Regions from separate parts of the Rothia sp. P7181 genome, predicted to be linked through region 2. Evidence: riboswitches for the same ligand, from Rfam matches in the RefSeq annotation. Region 2 holds a riboswitch; the other holds the start of a gene.
What was found. A riboswitch is a leader RNA that binds a small molecule or an ion and turns the genes downstream of it on or off. The one in region 2 is predicted to bind S-adenosylmethionine.
Positions count from the first base shown of each region.

Region 1: it holds a riboswitch for S-adenosylmethionine, as region 2 does, so the genes downstream of both, ACN08Z_RS07190 (AMP-binding protein) here and ACN08Z_RS04585 (nuclease PIN) in region 2, are expected to answer to the same signal.

Region 1 covers NZ_JBLXXZ010000013.1:51,705-56,408, reverse strand. Annotated here, with positions in the region: gene ACN08Z_RS07190 (AMP-binding protein) at 1-1,589, opposite strand, end outside; SAM riboswitch class I at 1,595-1,683, opposite strand; SAM riboswitch class IV at 1,859-1,971, shown strand; gene ACN08Z_RS07185 (LLM class flavin-dependent oxidoreductase) at 2,071-3,567, shown strand; gene cls (cardiolipin synthase) at 3,647-4,704, opposite strand, start outside.
Region 2 covers NZ_JBLXXZ010000006.1:101,731-106,434, reverse strand. Annotated here, with positions in the region: gene ACN08Z_RS04590 (SNF2-related protein) at 1-443, opposite strand, end outside; SAM riboswitch class IV at 589-717, shown strand; gene ACN08Z_RS04585 (nuclease PIN) at 749-943, shown strand; gene ACN08Z_RS04580 (plasmid stabilization protein) at 940-1,389, shown strand; gene ACN08Z_RS04575 (DUF6350 family protein) at 1,574-3,364, shown strand; gene ACN08Z_RS04570 (hypothetical protein) at 3,604-4,023, opposite strand; gene purN (phosphoribosylglycinamide formyltransferase) at 4,154-4,704, shown strand, end outside.

The DNA.
Region 1 (4,704 bases), on a different contig from region 2:
CACACAGTACGAGCCATCGAAGGGCCCACTTTATCAACCACAATGAACCCTTGAGCCCCCGTCTGAACCGGCTCACCGTGCTCATCAACAACACGCACAGAAACCCCCGGAATAGCACGAGTAGCACAACCTGGTTTGACAGCTATACCTGGAGTGCCCTGCTCAAAAGTTCCCTCAGGCGCAAACTGAGGATCATGCGGGCGAGGAGAACAAATCGTTGAACCCGTCTCAGACTGCCACCACGTATCAATAAAGGAAGCACGACCAGAACCAATATGTTCACGTAACCAATACCAAGCTTGTGGATTAATCGACTCACCCACAGAACCCAAAAGACGAACCGACGAAAAATCATACTTTCCCGACTCTGGGCCATGCGGGAAAGCCCCCATCAACGAACGAATCAACGTTGGTGCCGTGTAATAGTTTGTGACACCATAGCGTTCAATCACTTCAAAATGCCGTTCAAAAGTAGGAGTATCAGGTGTACCTTCAAAAATTACTTGACTCACGCCATTGACTAACGGCCCATATATCTCATAAGTATGAGCTGTCACCCACGCCAAATCAGCTGTACACCAATGAACAGTATCAGCAACTTTCTGCACATCATTACAAGAGGACAACTCATCAGGACGAAGCACACCATCAGCATCAACAACATCAGGCAACAAATCATAAAGTAACGCATGAGAATACGCCGTCTGCGTCAAATACCCGCCCATAGTATGAACAAGACCCTTAGGTCGGCCCGTTGTCCCCGACGTATAAATAATAAATAACGGATCTTCAGCATCATGCAATGAATAATCATGCGTATCTGGAACACCCTCAATCAAATCGTGAAACCAAACATCTCGCCCCAAACACCACGGAACACTCTGTCTTTCCTGCTCGGTAGCTGAGGTACGGTTCACCACCACCACATGCTCAATATTATTCTCAGACGAACACGCCTCATCCGCTATCGACTTGACCGGAACAACCTTACCCCGACGATTCTGACCATCAGTTGTAATTAATACCTTGGCACCAGTATCCTCTACCCGAAACTTCAAAGCCTCCGCCGAAAAACCGCCAAAAACAAGAGAATGAATCGCCCCAATACGCGCACAGGCAAGAGCAAAAATAATAGTTTCAGGAATCACCGGCAAATAAACAACAACACGATCACCCTTAACCACACCCAAACGCTCTAAACCATGTGCCGCCTGAGCCACACGGCGTTGCAACTGAGCATAAGTGATAGCTTCACGATCACCAGGTTCACCCTCAAAGAAAAGCGCAACCTTATCGCCAAAACCTTGCTCTACATGCCTGTCCACACAGTTATAGGCAACGTTGAGCTGACCACCCTCAAACCACTTAATCGTTGGAACAGAAAATTCTTGAACACCATCTTCACGAACGTCTACTAAACGAGGAGGAATAAACTCATGCGTTTTATCCTCATCCCATAGCTTCCCCCAACTAAGACGTTCTCGCGCCTGCCTTGCCCAAAAATCAATACGTTCTTGATCCGAAACATCTGTCGGATTCTGCACCTGATTTCGAGGGTCTGAATAAGAAAAAGACGAATAATACGACATCGATACTCCCATCGTTTCTGGCATTAGCACCACCGCATAAGCGAGGTTGCTGCGACGTCTTAGAGCCAGGTCTCTCAGTCGCTCTGGATGGTTTAGACGAGTTCTACCGTAATACCTTCCGTACACATTCATCTAGACGTTACTTTCCATTGCCAGCAGATGAACACATCACGTTGCATAGAGTCATATTCCTTAGCGAACGTCACCCACCGCAATAAACACTGAAGCTCTTGGGTGCCAAGAAGAACTTTTTATAAGCTAAACCCAGCGATCACGAGTTCCAACGTCAAGCTCTGGCTTGTTGGACGGCAACCCTCTTCCCGTAGCGGGGTGCCCCAGATGAAGATCCGGCTCAAAATAATCACAACGGCAAATACGGCGCCTATGCGTCGGGCATATCAACACCGAAAAATATGGTTCTCAATATGCCACGCCTCATAGAGGAGTGCTCTCTCCTCTAAGAACGCAAAGGAAAAAACTTATGGCAACTCATACCGCCACGACAGAACAACCCACTACGACACCGTCTTCTTCTAAAAAACGTATCGTTGTCAACGCGTTTGATATGACCACAACAAGCCACCAAAGCTTCGGATTATGGCGTCATCCGCGCTCGCGAGCCGATGAATATAACACCATTAAATATTGGACAGATTTAGCTCAAGTATGCGAAAAAGGGCTTTTTGACGCGGTCTTTATCGCTGATGTGGTGGGCGTATACGACGTATATAAGGATTCTGTTGCACCCGTACTTCGTGATGGTGCACAGGTGCCGGTAGGTGATCCGTTCTTACAGATTTCGGCGATGGCAGCGGTCACGGAACATCTTGGTTTTGGAGTGACAGCTGCCGTGACCTATAACCAGCCTTATACTTTGGCTCGTTCTTATGCAACGTTAGATCATTTAACGGGTGGTCGTGTTGGTTTTAACGTGGTGACTTCTTATCTTCAATCTGCGGCAGAGAATCAGGGGCTTGCCGGTCAGATTGAGCATGATGAACGATACGAAATTGCTGACGAATTTCTCGACGTCTGTTATAAGTTGTGGGAAGGCTCTTGGGAAGACGGAGCGGTGCTACGTGACCGTCAGCGCGGAATTTTTGCAGATCCTGAGAAAATTCATCCTATTTTGCATCAAGGCAAGTATTTTCAAGTTCCTGGAATTTCTTTGACCGAGCCGTCTGTTCAGCGTACTCCCGTAATTTTTCAGGCTGGTGCGTCTTCTCGCGGTCAGGCTTTTTCTGGAAAACATGCCGAAGCGATTTTCATTTCTGCTTTACGTCCAGATTTGACCAGGCATGTGACCTCTCGTATCCGTGATGAGGCTGAGCGTTCCGGACGCCGCCGTGATGACGTGAAGATTCTTGCCATGCTTTCGGTGGTAGTTGATGAGACTGACGAGAAGGCACAGCAGAAGTATCAGGATTATGTGAAATATGTGGATATAGAGTCTTCTCAAGGAATTGTTGGTGGCTGGTCTGGTGTTGATCTTTCACTATTTGATGAGGACGAGATTCTTGAGTATGTCAAGACGGAGTCCATTCAATCCTTTTTGACGCCTTTTACTTTGCAGTCTCAGACGAAGAAGTGGACTCGTGCTGATATTGCTCGTCATTGCGCTATTGGTGGTATGGGCGATGTGATTATTGGTTCTGCTCAGACTGTTGCTGATGAGCTGGAACGCTGGATTGATGAGGGTGATTTAGACGGTATTAACCTTGCGTATCATGTTTCGCCTGGTTCTTTTGAGGATTTTGTGGAGTTTGCTGTTCCTGAGCTTCAAAAGCGGGGCCGGTATCGTACGGAGTATGAGGGGCATACATTGCGTGAGAATCTTTTTGGTGTGGGGCATACACGTGTGAATGAGCGTCATCCTGCGGCAGCATATCGTGGCGCTTTTGCTGGTGGTCCTAATGCTGCTGACACTCCTGCCCGTCAGTTTTTGAGCTTGGCTCAGAATCAGGCAGAGCGTTTATAAGAGTTTTTCTTCTGCTCATGATTCGCCGTGTGAGGGTTCTCTTTGGTGTAGGGGGTATATCAGAGAGAACCCTCATCTTTTAAAGGAGCGATGACCAGAGCCTACAGATATTTTCTACGACCTTGATACGGTTGGGGCGGGCAACCCATTCGTCGTATCGGAGGGTTTTGCATTGAGAGATGTATTCTTCAGAGATACTTTCTAACTCTTTAACCATTCCTGTATCAACGATGAAGGTGGATACTTCGAGGTTGAGTGCAAATGAGCGCGGATCCATGTTGGATGAGCCGATGAACGTGAGGTGGTCGTCTACAAACATGTATTTTGAGTGCAATACGGTTGGCCCGGGGTATTGTTTGATGGTGACTCCGGCGTGGAGAAGTTTCTCGTAGTAGGAGCGTTGAGCCATGTTGGGTAGGAACTGGTCTCCTTTTTCGCAGACGATGAGGGTGACATCAATTTTTGATAGTGCTGCGTTGGTGAGTGCTTGTAAGAGTGTTTCTTCTGGGACGAAGTAGGGGGAGCAGACGACGATGCGTCGTTCTGCATTGTAAATGAGGTAGTTGATGAGGCGTAGGTTGTTTTCCGTTTCGAATCCGGGGCCCGATGGAACAATTTGTGCCAACATTCCGCTGTGCACACGGGGAATAGCTGTTTCGATTTCGTTCAGTGGTAGTTCTCGTGTTTCGGAGTACCAGTCTGAGATGAAGACGGCGTTAAGTTCTTCAACAACGGGGCCTGTGCATGAGAACGTAAGGTCTTGCCAGACGAGTCCTTTTTTGAGGTTGGCAGGTAGATTGTAGGAACGGTCGATAGCGTTTTGTGAGCCGGAGAATGCGATGCGACCGTCAACAATGACGATTTTGCGGTGGTTACGTAGGTCTGGTCGTTGCCATTTACCTTGGAATGGTTTCAAGGGCAACATGAGCTGCCAGTTGATTCCGGAGTCATCAAGGAGTTTGCAGAGTTTTTTCCAATTAGGGTATTTTCGAGAGCCCCAATGGTCGATCATGATTTTGACCAGTACTCCGCGCTGGTGTGCTGCAAGAAGCGCATCCCATAGCGGTTTGGTGGTGTTGTCGTAGGCGGCAATATAAAACTCGAAGTGTACGTATCGTTCTGCCCGATTGATTTCTT
Region 2 (4,704 bases):
CGCCATGTCGACATTTTTTGTTGTTCTGCTAGCTCTTGTGCAGTAGTGATTCCGTGGTGTTTGAGCTGTTCTTCGCTGAGTCCGTCTGTGACGCGTTGAGTGGAACTTTGAGCTTTGCTAACTTTTTCGGCTCTTTCGATGGCGGTGAGCATGATGGCTACGGAGTGTTTGCAGTCGGTGCGTACTGGGCAGGTGCATCGTGCGGAGAAAGCGAGGGACCCTTCAACCTGTTCTGCGGGGAAGACAATTTTGCTGAGGTATGGGTCTGTTGCGTCGCCGTAGGTTGTTCCTGTCAGGATGTGTGCTTGGGCGTCGTAGGAGTATCGGGCGACTTTGCCCTCTTGCATGTATTGTTTTCCGCGCAGGTAGGTGCGGTGTCCTACTTGCTGGATAATTTTTGCTGCGCTGACGGGGATTCTGGGGAAAGCTGATGGTGCATTCACGGTGGTTGTATCCTCTGCTGGCAGGGTGCATATATGTTCTAGGTTACCGGATGAGCTTGCACCAAAGCTGGTGTAGCCTAAATCTCTCAAATATTTTGGGTTGAGCTCTTTGTTTTTTGTGGTGGTTGCGTTATTCTGGATTCAGCTTCAAGAGTTTCAACTGATAAGCTCCGACTTTAGTTGAACGCCAACCCCATGTTCACGGGTGGCTCGGATGACGAAGCGGTTCGTATTCGCGTCATAGTACGCAGGCTGGTACGGACAAGAGCACTTCGAAAGGAAAGCGCATTCAGCGCAGTTGTATCATGCACAACACCGCTCGCCCTCAGCACAATATTCAACCTGTTTCTTCTGCTCAAACTCGTGGCGGTTACGCTGCCGTAAGCATTCAAGATTACACTCGTATTTCCCATGAGCGTTCTGAGTTTCTTAACTTTTTGCTCTCTCCTAATCCGCACGGTATCCCTAACCAAGAATACGGTATCTTACAAGCAGCATGAGTATAAGAGGACTACTTCTAGACTCTGATGTACTAGCAGAGATTCGCAAAGCCACACCACATCCGCAGGTCGTTGCGTTTCTTCGCCGTCGCTCATATATGGTGATGTACATATCAGCACTTAGCCTAGGCGAACTTAAAGGGCTTTACCCCTACCCTGAAACAGAGAGGTGGGTTAACGAACTTCTCGAACGTTTTAGCGGGCAGGTTCTCGACGTTGATACGAACGTATCTTTGGCATGGGCCGGTCGCCAAATTCGTGCTGAAGAACGCCCCTCACCAGAAGGCCCTTATACGCCATTGCCTACCGCCGCACTTGAAGGGCTCATGGCTGCTACCGCTGAAGTGCATCAGCTAGAAATAGTTTCTTCTAAAGCAGATATTTATCGTCGCTGGGGAGTCCCTGCCGTTAATCCGTTGCATGAAAACGCCGCGCGAGGACTATAAACACTGTGTCTTTTACGTGACCTTAAGACGTAGGCTGTGATGAGCTTAGCCTCTTGACCGGCATACATGGTATGGTTCAGTGGGGTGCACGCGGTGAAGAAAATCCTTGGTTTATGTCTCATTTGGATGAGAAAAGCTGTGTGAACTTCAGAGTTCAATAGAGTTCATGACAAGATAAAAGACGATGAAAACCAACGTGATGAAACCTCAACAACGTTCGATACCGATGCCCCTCTGGCTACAGGGGGTTGTCGAACTCTTTCGTACTGCCTTCTACTCTTGCTTTGCTGTAGTGCTACTACTGGGTGCCGTATGGTTTACCGGCGGTTTTGAACAGCGTGACCTCTACGCTATGGCAGTTTTAGTTAGCCAAATGTGGCTTCTAATCCATGGGGTTCCTCTTCATCTGAACATCTCTGCCCCGTATGGAGACACCCCCGATATTCAGGGGACGATGAGCTTTATCCCGTTGGGTTTAACGCTGATACCCTTATGGTTATGTTTCCGTTCAGGACGAGTCTTAGCTCAAGCATCTCGTGAGGGACAATTCTGGATACCAACATTAACCGGAGCTATCACTTATAGTGCCTGTGCTGGGGGCTTGAGCCTTTTGACAACAGATACTGCTGCGGTAGCGTACCCTGTAGCTTCTGCACTTGTACCGTGTTGGGTCGTTTTATCAGGGCTTATTCTTGGTGGCTGGTACGAGTCTCGTTCTTTGGCGAGAATGATCGGTGTTAACGCTGCAGAATGGGTTGCTCAGTTTAGCCAGTACTCACGTTGGGCGGGTTCTTATGTTTGGACGGTTCTTCGCGCATCAATCGTGGCAGTTCTTGCGTTTATTGGCTGTGGAGGGCTATTACTGAGCTTGTCTTTGCTCTGGCATTGGAGCGATGTCGTCACAATTTATCAATTGCTTGATGCTGGTGCTATCGGCGATACTGCTTTGACCTTTTTACAGCTTGGTGTTATCCCTAACGTAGTTTTTTGGGCGATGTCTTGGAGTGTCGGAGCTGGTTTCTCATTGGGAGAACATACCTCCGTAAACTTCTTTGAACACTCTACTGGTGTGCTCCCCGCTTTCCCTCTTCTGGGTGCCTTACCAACGGTCAATGAGCCGTGGAGCTATATTGCTATTGCGGTTCCTGTGCTGTGCGGTATTGTTGCTGGCTGGTGGTTCTTCCGTGCCGGCGAAGACCATCTTGATGAGTGGCTTTCTCTTAAAATTCCTTTCCGCTGGATTTCTTTGCCACTATCAACTTTTGCCTTAGCTATCTTTGTTTCTATTCCTGCCGGCATCATTTTGGCGTTATGCGGTTGGGCATCGCGCGGTTCTCTTGGTATGGGACGTTTTACTGATTTAGGGCCAGATGCTTTATTATTTGGTGCTTTATCTGCCGGTTGGATTGCTTGTGGCGTGATGATGGGATCGGTGATGGCCCCTATATTCCATCGTGGCGCTATTACTGAGCTTGAGCGTTTTTCTGATCTAAAGAATGACCGTGAAGAGCGCCGTCGTCGTAAACGTCTTGCCCGCGAGCAGAAAAAAGCGCAACGTCGAAACTCTCGTCAGAATTCTGCTATCGCAGAAGTTGAAGAACAGCATGATGAAACCAATAAGCCTTCTTCCGAGGCTGTGCGTCGTCTCTTAGAAGACTCTGATGAACCGTTATCGGATATGACGCTATCTGAGGTGGCTCAAAAGGAGGAGCAAAAAACTGCTGATTTTGAATCTGTCGTAGCCCAAAACTTACGATTGTTTTCTGATATCGAAGAGGAAAACCTCGAGGCTCAGGCAGAGGCTTCGTCAACTGAAGATGACGTATCGAAACAAAAAAATGATACTGCAGCCGATCAGGTAACTGGAGATAAGGATTCTTCTGAAGGGAAAACCCTCACTCACTTTAAACATGGGCGAGTCATACGCCGTCCAAAAACTCGACGTCGTTCTTCGTCGCAGTCTGATGACTCTTAACGCTTTTCGGGGCACAGAGCTTTTGGCGTTTTGAGGGTGTGAGAAAACCTCACTTAAATAATTGAGCTGATGGGATGTATCTAGAGCATCATCAAATGTGCTTGAAGACAATACCTTGAGGTTTTATCTTGAAGTTTATTGTGGGGGTTGTTTGTCCCAGTCTAATCGCTCTACAACCACCACCATGAGTACTGCTACCAGTACCCCTATAACTCCCGGTATAACTGCCCCTATCGGCTTTATTTGAGTAAGGACCCTAAAAGATTATCTTCTAAATCAGCTTTACACTGCTCCTGCCGGACAATAGTCAGAGCATGACGGGTACAATCTGCAAACTGGTTTGTTTGGTCCATAAAAATTATTTGTATTGCGGTGCTAAACATGAGCACTAACGCAATCACCATAAAGAATGTGAACGTCACATACATGCCTGAGGACGCACGTGCCCGAGCAATATACGTCATGCCCCAAACAGCGCTGACAATCATCCCTAACTGAAAAGACACTGCTGCAATAAGCCACCACCCGCTATACGAGGAGAACACAAACCCTAAAAGGCCAAAAGCAATGCTCAAACGATGACAGACGTCAAGACGCTGCTTTGCGTCTTGAACCATGGGGGAGGACTCATTCTCAGGAAGCATAGGCTGTACAGACATACTCTCTAGGATACCTGCTCTGAGAGATTTGAGGGATTCCTCGCGCCTGCTCTCTCATGCGCAAAATACTTTAAGTCATATAAATAATTGAACTATTAGCTTCGCCACAAGGTGGGGTACACTGTGAACCATGCGTATTGTGGTGATGGTCTCTGGGTCAGGGACAAACTTACAGTCCATCATAGATGCTGTTTCGGCAGGCACCCTCACGGTGGATATTCTTGCTGTCGGTGCAGATAAACCGTGCCGTGGTATCGCACGAGCCCAAGAGAACGGTATTGAAACGTTCCTGTGCGAACCACATCATTATTCTTCTCGCGAGCAATGGAACCGCGCCCTTGAAGAACACCTCACCCGATATAACCCTGATCGTATCGTCTTCGCTGGCTTCATGCGCATCGTGGACAAACAACTTGTTGAACGATTCGCCGGACGTATCATCAATACCCACCCTGCTCTCTTACCCTCTTTCCCCGGAGCACACGGGGTACGCGACGCCCTCGCCTATGGGGTTAAAGTCACTGGAATGACGGTTCATTTAGTTGATGCAGGGGTGGATACCGGAACTATCCTTGCTCAAGCTCCTGTCCTTGTGGAAGATACAGACACCGAAGAAACCCTCCACGAGCGTATCAAAGTCAAAGAGCGGGAATTACTTGTGAACACTCTTGAACAGATAAG